Regions from separate parts of the Conexibacter stalactiti genome, predicted to be linked through region 2. Evidence: riboswitches for the same ligand, from Rfam matches in the RefSeq annotation. Region 2 holds a riboswitch; each other region holds the start of a gene.
What was found. Region 2 has a riboswitch for cobalamin ahead of R7226_RS14455 (ABC transporter substrate-binding protein). Riboswitches for the same ligand answer to the same signal wherever they lie in the genome.

Region 1 (3,265 bases), on a different contig from region 2:
CCGACTGGCCGCCCTTCAGCAGACCGCTGCCGAACGGGCCCGACGGATCGGCGGCGCCGGCGCTGCCGAGGCGGCCGCCGACGGCGTAGACCCAGCCGGCCTGACCGGCGGCGCGCTTGCCGGCGATCGACGTGACGTAGAGGCCGCTGCCGTCCGCGGCGCGGCGGCCGCAGGAGCCGAAGTCGGCGAGTTTGACCGACGGGCCGCCGCCGTGGGCGACGGCGAGGAGCGCGGCCAGCGGCGTGCCGCCCGCGACGGCGCAGCGCTTGCGCCCGACGCCCGCGGTAGTCGCGCTCGCGGCGACGGTGCGGCGCGCGAGCGTGCTGCCGCTCGCGCCGACGACGCGGACGGGGACGCGCGGGGCGGCCGCGGCGTGGACGACGGCGCCGGGCGTGCCGGGCACGGCGTGTGCGCCAGATGCGACCGCGGCGCTCGCCGCCGCCCGCTCGGCCACGGTGAAGCGGACGACGAGCGGCTTGGCGCTGTTGCCGGCGCCGTCGGCGGCGATCACGCCGAGCGTGTAGCGGCCGGGCGCCAGCCGCGCCGGCAGCAGGTAGGACCAGCGTTCGCGGTCGGCCGCCTGGAACCAAGGCGCGCCTCTCCTGGGACATCTGACGAAATCCTCGATGCGGCCGACGTACGCGGTGCAGCGACCGTCGTGGCGACGTGCCAGCCGCAGCTCGACGATCCCGCCGTCGAGCCCTCTGGCGACGCCGCGCAGCGCGCGTGGCGCGCGCGCCGGGGCGAACGTCTGCCCGTCGGAGATCCCGCGCACCGACAGCAGCGGCGGCGTGCGGTCGCTGCTGCCGCAGCGACCGTCGGCGCAGAAGAGGCGCGCGGACGGCGTGCTGCCCGTGCGCGTCGCACGCAGCGTGCTCTCGCCGCGCTTCAGCGTCACGCGCGCGTTGCCCTGCGCATCCGCTCTGACCGGCGCGGCGCCGCCGCTGACGGTCGCGCCGGCGGCCGGCGTCGTTCTGCCGTCGGGGCCGAAGGAGATGACCTGGACGGTCGGTCTGGCGTTGCGCGTGCGCGGCGCGACCAGCCCCAGCGGCGCGTTGGTGCAGTTGAAGTCGGGGCCGCTGGTGCAGACGAACAGCAGCAGCTCGTCGCCGTCCTGCAGCTCGGTGTCGCAGAGGCCGGTCAGCGACGATCTGTCGTTGACCCACAGCGTCCAGTAGTCGTTGGCGCTGGCCGGTCTGACGCCGTCGATCGCGTCGACGGCGTAGCCGAGCCCTCTGAAGTAGGAGGCCGTCCACTCCCCCTCGGTCGCCTGCTCCAGCGCGCCGGCGGCGCTCGTGCCGCTGCAGGCGTGGGCTCTGTCGCCGTCCTTGACGACGGCGGCGGTGGTCGTCGTGACCGGCGTGTCGACGAGCGTCCCGCGGGGACCCTCGACGCGCACCGTCACGTCCGCCGGGCGCCCGGCGGCATCAGCGAGCGGCGCCGCGAGCGCGGTCACGGCGAGCGCTCCGATCAAGGAGCCGAGGATCGTGCGGGACATCTGTGCACCCCTTTCCGCGAGGGCGTCTGAGTCAGCGGCCGGGGGCTCTGTCTCCTGGCTCTCGGGCCGACCGTCTCGCGCCTTCCCGGTGCCATTGGCCTTCCGGTGGCCGGCGCCCGTGCGGCGCCTGCGAACGGCTTCCCCGATCACAGTGGCGGGTCCGCGCCGGATTCGCACCGGACTTCCCATCGCCACCGACCTTGAACGGCGCCGATGGTAGCGCTCAGGCCGCCGCGACGACGTTGCAGAGCGGCTTGCCAGCCGCCGAAGCAGGGGTAGAGTGCTCCAGATGACCGTCAATCTGACGCGCATCTACACGCGTCTCGGCGACAGCGGCGAGACGCACCTCGGCGACATGAGCCGCGTGCCGAAGACGCACCCGCGGATCGAGGCGTACGGCACCGTCGACGAGCTGAACGCCCATCTCGGCGTGGCGATCGCCACCCCCGGACTGCCGCCGCGATACGTCGAGTGGCTGAGACGGATCCAGAACGACCTCTTCGACGTCGGCGCCGACGTCGCCGTCCCGCACGGCGGCGACAAGGAGCGGCTGCGCGTGCAGCCCGAGCAGACGGCGTGGCTGGAGGAGCGCTGCGACGAGGTCAACGCGACGCTTGCGCCGCTGCGCTCGTTCGTGCTCCCGGGCGGGACGCCGGGCGCGGCGCAGCTGCACGTCTGCCGCACCGTCTGCCGCCGCGCCGAGCGCGCCGCGATCGCCTGCGGCGACGAGCTGGGCGAGCAGGTCGTGCGCTACCTCAACCGCCTCTCCGACCTGCTCTTCATCCTCAGCCGCGGCGCCAACGGCAGCGAGGAGCCGCTGTGGCAGCCGGGCGCCGGCCAGCAGCAGCAGTAGGCGGCGCGCTCAGCGCCTCGACCGCGCCGGCCGCGCGCTGAGGCGGCCGCGCCCTCAGCGCCGCGTCAGCACGCTGAGCGCGGCCGCGAGCGCGAGCGCGACGGCCGCCAGCGCGCCGGCGCCGAAGACGAAGACGGTGTGCTCCTGCGCATAGGAGACGACCTGCTCGGGTCGCGCGAGCAGCACCATCGCGCTGAGCAGCGCGGCGCTGACGGCCGTCACGCCGGCCGGCGCGAGCGTCTCGCGCAGCGGCGGCGCGTCGCCGTCGGCGCTGCGCAGCGGCCAGCGCGACTGCGCCCACGACAGCACCGCGACCGCCAGCAGCGCCCACAGCGTCGCGACGAGGAAGCCGCCCAGCACGTCGCTGGGGTAGTGCCACGAGAGCGTCAGGAACGAGAAGGTGACCGCGACGGCGAAGACGGCGCCGAGCGCCCCGACCCACGGGCGCCACCGCGCCGGGGCGACGAGCACCGCGCAGAGCGCGATCGACATCGACGCGGTCGCATGGCCGCTCGGCCATGCCGCCGGCAGGATCTGGCCGCCGTCGACCAGCAGCGACGACCAGCGGTCGCTCGCGAGCGCCGGCTTCAGCAGCTGCGTGGTGACGTTGGCGCCGAGCAGCACGATCGCGACGGCGGCCGCGGTGCGCGGTCTGCGCCGCAGCAGCGCGACGACGACGAGCGCCGCGACGAACCAGACGAACGTGTCCGGGTCGCAGAGCGTCGCGATGAACTGCGCGACCGGATGGACGCGCGGGCCGTCGAGGTTGCGGAAGCCCTGCAGCACGACGGCGTCGAGGTGGTGCACGGGGCCGACGAAGACGACCGCCAGGTAGACGAGCGGCAGCAGCGCCGCGATCGCCGCGGCGCCCGCGAGCGCGAGCTGCGTTCGGCGTTCCATCTCGTCAGGGTAGC
Region 2 (3,265 bases):
GGCCGGGCGCCGCCGAGGTGCTCGGCGCGCACCTGGAAGGACCGTTCCTGAGCGCGATCCGGCCCGGCGCGATGGAGGCCGCGCACTTCATGGCGCCGGTCGGTGAGAGCCGAATCGACGTGGGCGGCGCCGGCGCGATCGCGCCGCTCAGCCACGCGGCCGAGCGCTTGCTCGGCCACAGTGCGCCGCGCTCGATCTCGCTCGCGCCCGAGCTGCCGGGGGCGCTGGAGCTGACGCGCCGCGCCGTCGCGCGCGGGCTGCTCGTCTCGCTCGCGCACAGCGATGCCGACTACGGCCAGGCGGTCGCGGCGATCGAGGCCGGCGCGCGCGCCGTCACGCACGCCTTCAACGCGATGCGGCCGCTGCACCACCGCGACCCCGGACTGCTCGGCGCCGCGCTCGACCGCGACGAGCTGACCTGCGAGGTGATCTGCGACGGGGTCCACGTCGACCCCGCCGCGGTGCGGCTGCTGATGCGGTGCAAGGGCGCGGCACGGACGGTGCTCGTGACCGACGCGATCGAGGCGACCGGGCTGCCCGACGGCGACTACCGCCTCGGCGACCGCGCGATCCGCGTCCGCACCGGCCGCGCGACGCTGCCCGGCAGCGCGACGATCGCCGGCGCGACGCTGACGATGGACGCCGCCGTCCGCAATGCGGTCGCGTTCGGCGGCGTGACGCTCGCCGACGCGGCGCGGATGGCCGCGACGACGCCGGCGGAGCTGCTCGGGATCGGCGATCGCAAGGGCTCGATCGCGCCCGGCCGCGACGCCGACCTCGTCGTGCTCGACCGCGACCTCGCGCTCACGCGCGTGCTGGCGCGCGGGGCGTGGGTCGACGCAGCCGCGCGCGTCGCGTCCTAGCGCGCCGGCCGCGCCGTCGCGCGCGGACGCGCCGGCCGCGCGGAGAACTACGGCCGTCGCCGCGTAGGCCGCGCCGATGACGAGCGCGTGCGTCCACGCGAGAGTTCACGGCATGACCGCCCCGCTCCTGCTCGACGAACTGATCCCTCACGCCGACGCGGTCCGCACCGAGCACCTGCTGATCGACGGCGACCTCGCGCAGGTCTACGACGCCGTCCGCGCGGCCGACTTCATGCGCACCGCCGAGCAGCAGCCGGTGCGGGCGCTCTTCCAACTGCGCGCGCTCGGCGAGCGGGTCGTCTCGACCGTTCGCCGGCGCCCGTTGCCGGCACCCGCGCCGACGGCGACGATGCGGCTCGCAGATCTCGGCGCCCACGGCGAGTGGGTGGTGCTCGGCGAGCGGCCGCCGCACGAGATCGCGATCGGCGTCGTCGGGCGCTTCTGGGCCGGGGAGACGAGCTGGGAGACGATCGACGCGCGCGACTTCGCCGGCTTCGAGCGCCCGGGTCTCGCGAAGATCGCCGCCGGCTTCTCGCTGCGCCCGTACGGCGCCGGGCGCGTGCTCGTCAGCTACGAGTGCCGCACGCTGGCGACCGATCCGCAGTCGCGCCGCGCCTTCCTGCGCTACTGGCGGGCGCTGTCGCCGTTCATCGGGGTCGTGCTGCGCACCCAGCTGCGGATCGTCGCGCGCACGGCGGCCGAGCGCGCCGCACGGTAGGGTCCCGGGCGAGCCAGTCGCACCCACCCCGTGGGTCAGGGAATCCGGTGAGAAGCCGGAGCTGACGCGCAGCGGTATGGGGGACGGGCGGAGCATCGGCCACTGGACCGGCAACGGTCTGGGAAGGCGCTCCACCCGGACGATCCCGAGCCCGAAGACCTGCTGGCTTGCGGCCCTCCGCATGCATCGCAGCGGGCGGCCGGATCGTCCACAACGGGCCCCGCGACCGGGTCCCAGATCGAAAGGCCAGCGTGTCCCCGCGCGCCCTCACCCTCCCCACGCTCTCCGCCGTCGCCGTGCTCGCCGCCGGCCTGCTCGCCGGCTGCGGCTCCGACGGCGACAGCCCCGCCGCGACCGCCGCCGGCAGCCCCACGGCCGCCGCGACCACGGCCGCCGCGCCCTCGACCAGCTACCCGGTGACGCTCAGGAACTGCGCGCGCGAGGTCGTGGTCGAGCGGGCGCCCGAGCGCGCCGTCTCGATCAACCAGCCGGCGACCGAGCTGCTGCTGACGCTGGGGCTCGAGGACCGCATGGCCGGCAGCGTCTCCTGGAGCGACCCGGTCACGCCCGCGCTCGCGGCGGCGAACGCGAAGGTCCCGGTCATCAGCAGAGACTTCGCCTCCTTCGAGCGCGTCCTGAAGGTCGAGCCCGACTTCGTCTACGCGACCTTCGACTGGTCGTTCACCGACGAGGGCGTCGCCCCGCGCGACCGCTTCGAGAGACTCGGTGTGCCGACCTACCAGTCCTCCAGCGAGTGCGGTGGACAGACCGCGCAGCAGGCCGACGAGCTGACGCTCGACGACCTCTACACGGAGATCGCGGAGGTCTCGCGGATCTTCGGCGTGCCGGAGAGAGGCGCGGCGCTGGTCGAGTCGCTGAGAGCGCGGATGGCGAGAGCGTCGAGCGACCTCGGCGCCGAGGACCTCTCGCTGATGTGGTGGTACTCGTCGTCGAAGACGCCGTACATCGCCGGCTGCTGCGGCGCGCCCGGGATCGTCACGCGCGCGATCGGCGCCAGAAACGCCTTCGCCGACAACAGACAGCTGTGGCCGGAGATCGGCTGGGAGGCGATCCTCGACCGCGATCCCGACGTGCTCGTGCTGGCCGACCTGACGCGCGGCGACGAGGGCGACAGCGCTGAGGCGAAGATCAGATTCCTCGAGTCCGACGCGGTCGCCAAGCGGCTGACCGCCGTCCGGAACAGACGCTACATCGTGCTCTCCGGCTCCGACATGGACCCGTCGCTGCGCAACGTCGACGCGGTCGAGACGGTCGCCGACGGGCTGCGCAGACTCGGGCTGGCCGGCAGATGAGCGCCGCGCCGGGGTCGCCGGCCGCGGACGAGGCGATCGCCGCCGCCGACCTGCTCGCGCGCTGGGACGACCAGCAGGCGGCGTACATCGCCGATCGCGAGGGCCGCTTCCGCGTCATCGCCGAGGTGCTGGAGCTGACGCTCGGGCCGGCGCCGCTGGTCGTCGACCTCGCCTGCGGGCCGGGCTCGCTCGGCGCGCGCCTGCTCGACGCGCTGCCGGGCGCGCGCGTGGTCGGGATCGACCACGACCCGCTGCTGCTCGACGTCGCGCGGCGGGCGCTCGGAGAGCGCCACGGCGACCGCCTGACGCTGCTCGACGGCGACCTGCTCGACGCCGGCTGGCCGGCGGCGGTCAGCGCCGCGCTCGGCGAC
Region 3 (3,265 bases), on a different contig from region 2:
GCGGTGCCGCCGCCGACGACGAGGCCGGTCACCCGCTCACCGCCGTCGCTGTCGCCGTGCTGCGACGCGTCGCGGCCGTCGCCGGGGCCGGGGGCAGCGCCGGGTTCATCGGCGCTCTCCGGCGCGGGCGCGGCGTCCGGCTCATCCGGCTCGTCCGCCACCCCCGGATCGCTGTCGGCGGCGTCGCGGTCCTGCTGCGCCTGGGTGCGCTCGCGGCCGCGTCTGGGCGTCGCGCGGGTCACGCGCGTCTGCCGCACGCCGCCGATCGTCGCGCCCTTGCTGTCCGGCCGCGGGCGGCTGAAGTTCGGCGCGCCCTCGCCGCCGCCGCCCGCCAGCACGCCGCCGCCGGGCGCGCGCTCGTCGCCGCCGCTGCCGCCGCCGGTCCCGCCGGCCGGTCTCTCGGGCGAGGGCGCGTTGCGCGGGTCGGGCGACCTGCCGCTCGGGGGGATCGCGGCGATCGGCAGGTAGCGGCCGCTGTATGCCGGCAGCGAGTACGACGTCATCCACATCGGGCTGGCGTCGTTGTCGGCCTTCCAGGCGATGTGGCCGTCGTCGCGCTGCAGCGAGGCGAGGAAGTCGAGCATGCTGCGGCCGGATCTGACCCACGCGCGAGGGTCTTCGCCGACCGCCCACAGCCCTTGGGCGACCCACGCGGTCGAGCCGGAGTTGCCGGTCTGCTCGCGCAGCAGCAGCGGGAAGCCGCCGTCATCGCGCTGCAGCGTGCGCAGCCACGCGAGCGCTCTGTCGACCGCCGCGCGCGAGGGCCCGTGCTCGGTGCCCGCACCCGCGCCGACCCGGCCGGCCGCGCGCAGCGCCTGCAGCGCCGCGCCGGTCATGTCCGTGCTCTCGTTCGTGTGCGCGGCGACGTCGGACCAGCTGCCGCTGTCGTTCTGCGCGGTCAGCAGCCAGTCGGCCGCGCGGCCGATCGCCGCCTCGACGGCCGGCTCTCTGACGAGCGAGAGCGAGAGGATCGCGAAGACCGTCGTGTTGACGGGGGAGTCGGCGCCGGCGCTGCCGAAGGTGCGCGAGAAGGCGCCGCTGTCCCGCTGCTGGCGCAGGATGCCCGCGACGAGGTCGACGCCGCCGAAGGCGCGCGGGTCGGTGCCGGCGGCGTTGACGACCAGCAGCGTGCGCTCGAGGTCGGTCGTGTTCGCGAGCTGGCCGGCGGCGGCCTCGATGCAGTCGAAGACCGAGCGGTAGCCGTCGGGGCGGAACTGCTCGCGCGGGTTGACCCCGGCAGCCGCGAGCGCCAGCGCCGTCCACGGGCTGGCCGTGACCGGGTCGGCCTCGCCGCCTGGAACCATCGGGAAGCAGCCGTCTCTGCGCTGGTGCTGCTGCATGTAGGCGACCGTGCCGTCGAGCACCCGGTCGCCCGACTGCGCCGGGGCGGGACCGCTCGCGAGCAGCGACAGCGCCGCGACCGTCGCGGCCAGCAGCACGAGCAGCAAGACGAGCGCCGACGGGCGTCGCGGGGCGGCACGCGCCCGCTGCGGGACCTGCGGATGAGGCGGCACGACTCGGTTCCTGCTCCTCTGCTCCGAACGGCCCGTTGCGCGAGGCCGCGTTGGCGGAACCCGCGCGGCCTATGGGCAGCGTGGGCCGAGTCGACAGGTTTTCGGGCTTGGATGCCTGCGGCGGCTCGCCTTCCCGGAGCATCGCTCCAGTGGCATGTCGAACCGTCGCCTCGCATCCCCACCGCTGCGCGCCAGCTCCGGATTCAGACCGGATTCCCTGACCCTTGTGCTTCGGGTGCGATCGACTCGCGGGCGGAACCCTACACCGGCCCGCCCGCGACCCGCGCCAGAGCGGCTAGGCCCGCGCCCCGATCGTCCAGCAGGCGGCGGTGAAGCGGACCGTGTCGCCGTCGACGTATGGGTCGAAGGCAGGGCGGACCGACTCGACGACCCGCGCGCGGGTCTGTTCGTCCTGCTCCTTCAGCGCGATGCCGACGGGGCCGAGCCGGGTCACGTAGGGGACGAGCTGCGATGCCGGCATCGTGAGCGTGACGTCGAGCGGCTGGAGGTCGATCGCGCTCCAACCGCCGTCGGCGAGGATCCCGCGGACGCGGTCGGGGTCGGCGAACCCGAACTGGCCCGGCGCATCCGGCTCGCTCACCGGCAGGTCCGGCAGCAGCGGCGCGGCGGCTCGCGCGGCGGTCGTCATGAAGGGGTTCTCGGCCGGGCCGCGCCAGGCGATGAAACGCAGCTCGGCGCCGTCAGCCGCCGCGCGCCGCAGGTTCGCGAACGCCGCGACCGGGTCAGCGAAGAACATCACGCCGAAACGGGAGATCAGCAGGTCGAAGCTCGCCGGCTCGAACGGATGGGTCTGGGCGTCCCCGAGCACGAAGCGCGCCGAGAGGCCCGCTGCCTCGGCCCGCTCTCTGGCGGCGGCGAGCATCGGAGCGGAGATGTCGATGCCAGTGCAGCTGCCGCGCGGCCCGAGCCGTCGCACCGCCGCGAGCGTCGTGGCGCCGGTTCCGCAGCCGACGTCGAGCACGCGGCTCTCCGGCCGCGCCGCGACCACATCCGCCAGCAGCTCCTCGAACGGCTGGAAGAGGCCGTCGAGCTGCTCCCGCGCGTCCACCCAGACGCATCCTGAGCGACCGTTCCACAGCGCCGCGTGCTCGTCCTCGGTCTGTCGCGTCTCGTTCATCGTCGTCGTCTCGCTTTCCTCGGGGCGGTACGGCTACAGTGCCAGCTCAAGTCGACTTGAGGTCAAGCGGATGAGCGAATTGGACATCGGCGAGGTGATGAAGCGCTCCGGTCTGCCCGCCTCGGCGCTGCGCTTCTACGAGCAGAAGGGCCTGATCGCCTCGATCGGCCGGCGCGGCCAGCGCCGCCAGTTCGACGCCGCCGTGGTCGAGCGCCTGGCGCTGATCGCGATGGGCCGCGCCGCCGGCTTCTCACTCGACGAGATCGCGCTCATGTTCGCCGCCGACGGCAGCCCGCGCCTCGATCGCGACATGCTCGCCGCGAAGGCCGCCGAGCTGGACGAGCGGATCCGCGAGCTGACCGTGATGCGCGACGCGATCGCCCACGCCGCCGACTGTCCCGCGCCGACCCACATGGAATGCCCGACGTTCCGCCGCCTGCTGCAGGCCGCCGCTTCCGGCGCGATCCGCCCGGCCCGCCCGCGGCGGCCCGGCGTCTGACGGACGCAGAAGCGGTCGCCGAGCCAGATCTCGACGTCTGCGCCGAGCGGTGGGCGATGCGCCGAAAACCATTCTTGACTAAACCGGTAGAGAATGTAGTATTGTTTTTCGAGC

Region 1: another riboswitch for cobalamin. It lies ahead of R7226_RS28385 (hypothetical protein); the one in region 2 lies ahead of R7226_RS14455 (ABC transporter substrate-binding protein).
Region 3: another riboswitch for cobalamin. It lies ahead of R7226_RS07730 (prenyltransferase/squalene oxidase repeat-containing protein); the one in region 2 lies ahead of R7226_RS14455 (ABC transporter substrate-binding protein).

Annotation. Positions count from the first base shown of each region.
Region 1 is NZ_JAWSTH010000132.1:10,859-14,123, reverse strand. It holds gene R7226_RS28385 (hypothetical protein) at 1-1,498, opposite strand, end outside; cobalamin riboswitch at 1,548-1,684, opposite strand; gene R7226_RS28380 (cob(I)yrinic acid a,c-diamide adenosyltransferase) at 1,788-2,351, shown strand; gene R7226_RS28375 (phosphatase PAP2 family protein) at 2,406-3,251, opposite strand.
Region 2 is NZ_JAWSTH010000035.1:21,518-24,782, forward strand. It holds gene nagA (N-acetylglucosamine-6-phosphate deacetylase) at 1-863, shown strand, start outside; gene R7226_RS14450 (hypothetical protein) at 976-1,581, shown strand; cobalamin riboswitch at 1,592-1,750, shown strand; gene R7226_RS14455 (ABC transporter substrate-binding protein) at 1,833-2,894, shown strand; gene R7226_RS14460 (class I SAM-dependent methyltransferase) at 2,891-3,265, shown strand, end outside.
Region 3 is NZ_JAWSTH010000014.1:4,995-8,259, forward strand. It holds gene R7226_RS07730 (prenyltransferase/squalene oxidase repeat-containing protein) at 1-1,514, opposite strand, end outside; cobalamin riboswitch at 1,602-1,762, opposite strand; gene R7226_RS07735 (class I SAM-dependent methyltransferase) at 1,810-2,652, opposite strand; gene R7226_RS07740 (helix-turn-helix domain-containing protein) at 2,723-3,151, shown strand.